Regions from separate parts of the Pseudomonas sp. P9_2 genome, predicted to be linked through region 3. Evidence: predicted binding sites of a transcription regulator. Region 3 holds the regulator's gene; each other region holds the start of a gene.

Region 1 (2,269 bases), 2.1 Mb from region 3:
CGCGCCTTGATGCGCTGGCGAAAATCTTCGATCTCGGCTGCGCTGGAGGCGGGGCCCACCAACATGCCGTAGCCGCCGGAACCCTGGGTTTCCTTGACCACCAGTTGCTCCAGGTTGGCCAGCACATGGGACAGTTCATCGGGCTTGCGGCACTGGAAGGTCGGCACGTTTTGCAGCACCGGCTCCTCGTCCAGATAGAAGCGGATCATCGCCGGCACATAGGGGTAGATCGACTTGTCGTCAGCCACCCCGGTGCCGATCGCGTTGGCGAGCACCACATTACCCGCGCAGTAGGCCGCCACCAGGCCGGGTACGCCGAGCATTGACTTGGGGTTGAACGCCTCGGGGTCAAGGAAGGCGTCGTCGATGCGCCGGTAGATCACGTCTACCGCCTTGGGGCCATCGGTGGTGCGCATGAATACCTTGAGGTCGTGCACGAACAAATCGGCGCCTTCGACCAACTCAACGCCCATTTCCCGCGCCAGGAACGCGTGTTCGAAAAAAGCGCTGTTGAAGCGCCCAGGGGTCAATACCACCACATTGGGGTTATCGAGGCGGCTGGCGCTTTTCAAGGTCTTGAGCAGCAGGTTGGGGTAGTGGTCCACCGGTGCAATGCGTTGCTTGGCGAACACTTCCGGGAACAGGCGCATCATCATCTTGCGGTCTTCGAGCATGTAGCTCACGCCGCTGGGGGTACGCAGGTTGTCTTCGAGCACGTAATAGGTGCCGTCGCCGTCGCGTACCAGGTCGACACCGGAGATGTGCGAGTAAATGTCGCGGTGCAGGTCCAGGCCGACCATCGCCTTCTGATAGCCCTCGTTGCCCAGCACCTGTTCTGCCGGAATGATCCCGGCCTTGATAATGCGCTGGTCGTGGTAGATGTCGGCGAGGAACATATTCAGTGCGTTGACCCGCTGGATACAGCCGCGCTCGATCAGGCTCCACTCACTGGCGGGGATGCTGCGGGGGATGATGTCGAAGGGAATCAGGCGTTCGGTGTCTTGCTCGTCTCCATACAGGGTGAAGGTGATCCCGGCGCGATGGAACAGCAAATCGGCTTCACGGCGACGCTGGGCCAGCAGTTCCGGCGGCGTGTTGGCCAGCCAGCGGGAAAAATCCTGATAGTGGGCACGGCATACGCCGTTTGCGTCATTCATTTCATCGAAGAAAGTTCGAGCCATTCCAGTACCTTGTCAGTGCCGAGGATTTCCTGGGTGGCACTGCCGCTTAAAAACGCATGTTCTTATGAGCCCGTGGCTGAGGGTGCCAACAGGCCTGGTCCTTACTTTCTTATGGAGTCGGCTGGGTCGCGGGGTAACGAATGCTCCTGTTTTCGGGTAGATGAATGGATAAAGCAAGGGATGTGCCGGAACGCACACAAGGTGGCGATTAGCTGTGGCGAGCGAGCTTGCACGCGCTGGAGTGCGCAGCGCTCGCGCTTTTGTGGGGGCCGCTGCGCAGCCCAGCGCGAGCAAGCTCGCTCGCCACAGAAGCGGGCTCACCACAAGGGGGCAGAGGGCGCCCTGACTTGGTGCATAAGAAACTTGAACTTCATCCATGCCCGATTCTTCTAATGAGTCCCGTCACTTTGTGGAGCATCGTTGTGCCCCGAATCATCTCCCCAAACACGCCGGAAGCGGCCCTGACCGACCATAGCGAACACAACGCCAAGATCTTCGGCTCGCCCAAGGATCGCCTCGACTTCTACCGGCGCGAGATCCAGTACGAAACCAGCATCTTGGCCAACCGCACCGACGCTTACCTCACTGCGCAATCGTTTCTGGTGATCGCCTTCGTGTCCGGCATGGGCAACCTCAACCCGGAATGGGGCAAGCTGTTCACGCTTGTGGTACCGGTGATCCTCGCCGCGCTGGGTATTCTCAGCTCGCTCAACGCCTGGCCTGGCATACGCGCGGCCTACCAGATCATTGATCACTGGCACTACAAGCAAAGCGAATTGCTGCGCAGCGAGCCGGTGATGGGCCTGGCCTACGATGAATCGCCGCTGTTTTCCGAAATGGAGTCCAGTCACAAGGGCTATCGCAAGTCGTTGCTGTTTTCCATGCGCGCGCCGTGGTTGTTCATGGTGTTCTGGCTGGTGTTGGGCATCTATGCGTTTTATATCCAGGTGGACAATCCACTGCGCTGAGCAATCGGACGGAACTTCACTGGGGCACGTGGCGCCTTAGCTTTACGCGGTAAAGATTTATCACCGGTCTGTGAAGAGGTATGCCATGTCTACATCCAACGATCCCCAAACCAGCAACCG
Region 2 (2,269 bases), 2.5 Mb from region 3:
CGAGCGAACCAACATGGGCCAGTTGAAAGCCGGCGCGCAAATTGTTGCTACCGACTTGTCCGGCACCATGCTTACCAACTGCAAGACCGGTGAGTACGACAGCCTGGCCCTGGGCCGCGGTTTATCCCAGGAGCGCCTGCAGCGTTACTTCGACCCCAAAGGCGCCGGGCGCTGGGCGATCAAGGCACCGATCAAGAACCGCGTGGAGTTTCGCTCGTTCAACCTGCTCGACAGCTACGCCAGCCTGGGCAAGTTCGACATGGTGTTCTGCCGCAACGTGCTGATCTATTTCTCGGCCGAAGTGAAGAAAGACATCCTGCTGCGCATCCACGGCACGCTCAAGCGCGGCGGTTACCTGTTCCTCGGCGCTTCCGAAGCCTTGAATGGCCTGCCGGACCATTACCAGATGGTGCAGTGCAGCCCGGGGATCATCTACCAGGCCAAGTAAGTCGCACGCAGTTAAAGTGTGGGAGGGGGCTTGCTCCCGATAGCGGTGGTTCAGTTGATGTCTTTATCACTGATACACCGCTATCGGGAGCGAGCCCCCTCCCACATTTGTTTCTGCGGCAACGTTGAAGAAAGCGGCAACTCCCCATTGCCGCTTTACTGGCGCCACGCGGAAACCCGTTGCCGCTTTTCTGGCATAGTCGCCGGCACCTACCCTCGAAACCCTTGATATACGGGCTCCTGAAAGACTGGCACGCACCTTGCTATAACCCTGCTAACGAACAGCAGGTCAGCCTAAAGGTTTCCGCCATGAGCATCAGCTTCGATAAAGCGCTCGGTATCCATGAACAAGCCCTGGGCTTTCGCGCCCAGCGTGCCGAAGTCCTGGCCAATAACATTGCCAACGCCGATACCCCGAACTACAAGGCTCGGGACCTGGACTTCTCTGCCGTGCTCGCCGCACAGCAAGACAAGACCAGGAACGGCACCTTCGCCTTGAACATGACCAACAGCCGTCATATCGAAGCGCAAGGCCTGAGCAAGGGTGACGAGTCGTTGCTGTATCGCACGCCGATGCAGCCGTCGATCGACCAGAACACCGTCGACGCGCAGTTGGAGCAATCGAACTACGCCGAGAACTCGGTGAATTTCCAGGCCAGCTTTACCCTGCTCAACAGCAAATTCAAAGGGCTGATGTCAGCCCTGCGTGGAGAATAAGCCATGTCCCTGTCCAGTGTTTTCAATATTGCCGGCAGTGGCATGAGCGCGCAGACCACGCGTTTGAACACCGTCGCCAGTAACATCGCCAACGCCGAGACCGTCTCTTCGAGCATTGACCAGACTTACCGTGCCCGTCACCCGGTGTTTGCCACCATGTTCCAGGGTGGCCAGGCCGGTGGCAGCGATTCGTTGTTCCAGAACCAGGACGCAGCCGGCTCCGGCGTGCAGGTGCTGGGTGTGGTCGAAGACCAGAGCAACCTGGAGGCCCGTTACGAGCCCAACCATCCGGCCGCGAACGAAAAGGGTTACGTCTACTACCCCAACGTCAACGTGGTCGAGGAAATGGCTGACATGATCTCCGCCAGTCGTTCGTTCCAGACCAATGCGGAAATGATGAACACCGCCAAAGCCATGATGCAGAAGGTCCTGACCCTGGGTCAGTAATAAGGGGCGCCAAATAATGGCCATCGTTGATACGTCAAACAACACGGCAGTCCAGGACCTGTTCAATTCCAAGGTCAAGGACGCTTCGAACAATGTCTCGAATGTTTCCAAAGCAGCCACTGGCAACCAGGCGTTGGGCAAGGACGCATTCCTGCAGTTACTGGTAACCCAGCTGAAAAACCAGAACCCGCTGTCGCCCCAGGACAACGGCGCGTTCGTGGCCCAACTTGCCCAGTTCAGCAGCCTGGAAGGCATCAACACCCTGAACGACTCGGTGAATAACATCTCCAGCAACTTCAGCTCTTCGCAAGCGCTGCAGGCTTCATCGCTGGTGGGGCGGTCGATCATTATCCAGACCGACAAAGCCATGGTTGATACCAGCAAGAGCATGAACGGTTCGGTAGAGGTGCCATCGGCGGTGGGCAACGTTTCCGTCAAAATCACCGACAAGGACGGCAACGTCGTGCGCACCGTGGATATGGGCGCGCAGAGTGCCGGCAGCCAGAGCTTTATCTGGGACGGCAAGAACGACAAGGGCGAGGTCGCCCCCGCCGGCACTTACACCTTCAATGCCAGCACCAAGAACGACAAGGGTGACTCGGTTTCCCTGGCCACCTCGCTGCCAGCCACCGTAACCAGCGTGACCTTGAGCAAGACC
Region 3 (2,269 bases):
CCGGGGGTCAGGATGGTTTGAAGTTGGATCATGGGGGAGGGTTAACGACCTGTACCTTGCATCAGGTGCAGATTCTTTTCCTTATGCTTTATGAGTTGGCGGTCGAGCTTGTCGTAGAGCGAGTCAATCGCCGCGTACATGTCTTCATGTTCTGCATTGGCAACGAGCTTGGCATTCGGTACGTGCAGGGTGGCCTCGATTTTCTGCTTGAGCTTATCGACCTCCATGATGACCTGCACGTTGGTGATCTTGTCAAAATGCCCCGCAAGCTTGTTCAGCTTGCTCTCGGTGTATTCACGCAGGGGCTTGGTGACTTCCAGCTGGTGTCCACTGATGTTGACTTGCATACAGCTTCTCCTTCGTTGCCAGTGCATAAAGCGGTGGGCAGGAATACCCACCACTGGAACGCTGTGGCCCGCCCGTCACATCAACCGCTTACGCTCGCTGGAAGGCGCGATCCCAAGGGACTCGCGGTACTTGGCGACGGTTCGACGGGCGACCTGAATGCCTTGTGCCTCCAGTAAACCAGCGATCTTGCTGTCACTCAACGGCTTTTTCTGATTTTCCGCGGCAACCAGTTTTTTGATGATCGCGCGGATCGCCGTGGACGAGCATTCGCCGCCTTCGGAGGTGCTGACGTGACTGGAGAAAAAGTATTTCAGCTCATAAATACCACGGGGGGTATGCATGAATTTTTGCGTGGTTACCCGGGAAATTGTCGATTCATGCATGCCTACCGCTTCGGCGATATCGTGCAGCACCAGCGGCTTCATGGCTTCGTCGCCGTATTCCAGGAACCCGCGCTGGTGCTCGACGATCTGGGTGGCGACTTTCATCAGGGTTTCGTTGCGGCTTTGCAGGCTTTTGATGAACCACCGCGCTTCCTGCAACTGGTTGCGCATGAAGGTATTGTCGGCGCTGGTATCGGCGCGGCGCACAAAACCTGCGTATTGCGGGTTGACCCGCAGGCGTGGCACCGATTCCTGGTTCAACTCCACCAGCCAGCGCTCGTTGTCCTTGCGCACGATCACGTCGGGAACCACGTATTCGGCTTCGCTGGATTCAATCTGCGAACCGGGGCGCGGGTTGAGGCTTTGCACCAGCTCGATGACCTGGCGCAAGTCGTCTTCCTTGAGCTTCATGCGGCGCATCAACTGGCTGTAGTCGCGGCTACCCAGCAGATCGATGTAGTCGCTGACCAGGCGCTGGGCCTCGGCGAGCCATGGCGTCTTGGCAGGCAACTGGCGCAGTTGCAGCAGCAGGCACTCGCTGAGCGTGCGGGCGCCGATGCCGGCGGGCTCGAATTGCTGGATGCGGTGCAGGACGGCTTCGATTTCGTCCAGCTCGATGTCCAGTTCCGGGTCGAAGGCTTCGAGGATCTCGTCGAGGGTTTCGTCCAGGTAACCCTGGTTATTGATGCAATCGATGAGGGTAACCGCGATCAGGCGATCAGTGTCCGACATCGGCGCCAGGTTGAGTTGCCACAGCAAGTGGCTCTGCAGGCTCTCGCCAGCCGAGGTGCGGGTGGTGAAGTCCCACTCGTCATCATCATTGCTCGGCAGGCTGCTGGCGCTGGTCTGGTACACGTCTTCCCATGCGGTATCCACGGGAAGCTCGTTGGGAATGCGTTCGTTCCATTCGCCTTCTTCCAGGTTGTCCACCGTAGGGGCGGTTTCCTGGTAGGAGGGTTCCTGCACGTCGGGATTGGGTTTTTGCTCGATGTTGTCGGCCAGTGGGTCGGCATTGTCGAAGTCGTCGCCTTCTTCCTGGCGTTCGAGCATCGGATTGGACTCCAGGGCCTCCTGGATTTCCTGCTGCAGGTCCAGGGTCGACAATTGGAGCAGGCGGATGGCCTGTTGCAGCTGCGGTGTCATCGTCAGCTGCTGGCCCATTCTCAGGACTAGCGATGGTTTCATGGCAGGGGCTTAACACCTTATTCGCCGGCGCAATGCGCCATCCACGACAGGGCGCGTGAGCGCCAACATAAGCAAATTATATGCCTGATATCAGGGCCTTTGCCTAGAGCGCGGTAACAATAAAAAAACCAAGGTTTCTATTGACTCCTGCGCGCTCCGGCGAAAGGCGCGATACCACTCCGTCTACAGGCGGAACTCGTGACCCAGGTAAACTTCCTTGACCAGTTCATTGGCCAGGATGGTCTCGGCGTCGCCTTCAGCAATCAACTGACCATCGTTGACGATATAGGCGGTTTCACAGATATCCAGCGTCTCACGGACGTTGTGGTCGGTGATCAGCACGCCAATACCCT

What was found. Region 3 encodes sigma-54, which starts transcription at its own class of promoters, with help from an activator protein. Its sites were predicted from a motif close to ANTGGCATNNANNTTGCTNT; they were not measured.
Region 1: a site for sigma-54 is predicted at 1,352-1,371, ahead of QMK52_RS20975 (circularly permuted type 2 ATP-grasp protein). Genes of this name have one in related genera too.
Region 2: a site for sigma-54 is predicted at 695-714, ahead of flgB (flagellar basal body rod protein FlgB). Genes of this name have one in related genera too.

Annotation. Positions count from the first base shown of each region.
Region 1 is NZ_CP125376.1:4,706,680-4,708,948, forward strand. It holds gene QMK52_RS20975 (circularly permuted type 2 ATP-grasp protein) at 1-1,181, opposite strand, end outside; gene QMK52_RS20980 (hypothetical protein) at 1,604-2,149, shown strand; gene QMK52_RS20985 (hypothetical protein) at 2,235-2,269, shown strand, end outside.
Region 2 is NZ_CP125376.1:3,170,947-3,173,215, forward strand. It holds gene cheR (protein-glutamate O-methyltransferase CheR) at 1-448, shown strand, start outside; gene flgB (flagellar basal body rod protein FlgB) at 757-1,164, shown strand; gene flgC (flagellar basal body rod protein FlgC) at 1,168-1,611, shown strand; gene flgD (flagellar hook assembly protein FlgD) at 1,628-2,269, shown strand, end outside.
Region 3 is NZ_CP125376.1:623,496-625,764, reverse strand. It holds gene ptsN (PTS IIA-like nitrogen regulatory protein PtsN) at 1-32, opposite strand, end outside; gene hpf (ribosome hibernation-promoting factor, HPF/YfiA family) at 42-347, opposite strand; gene QMK52_RS02685 (RNA polymerase factor sigma-54) at 423-1,916, opposite strand; gene lptB (LPS export ABC transporter ATP-binding protein) at 2,100-2,269, opposite strand, start outside.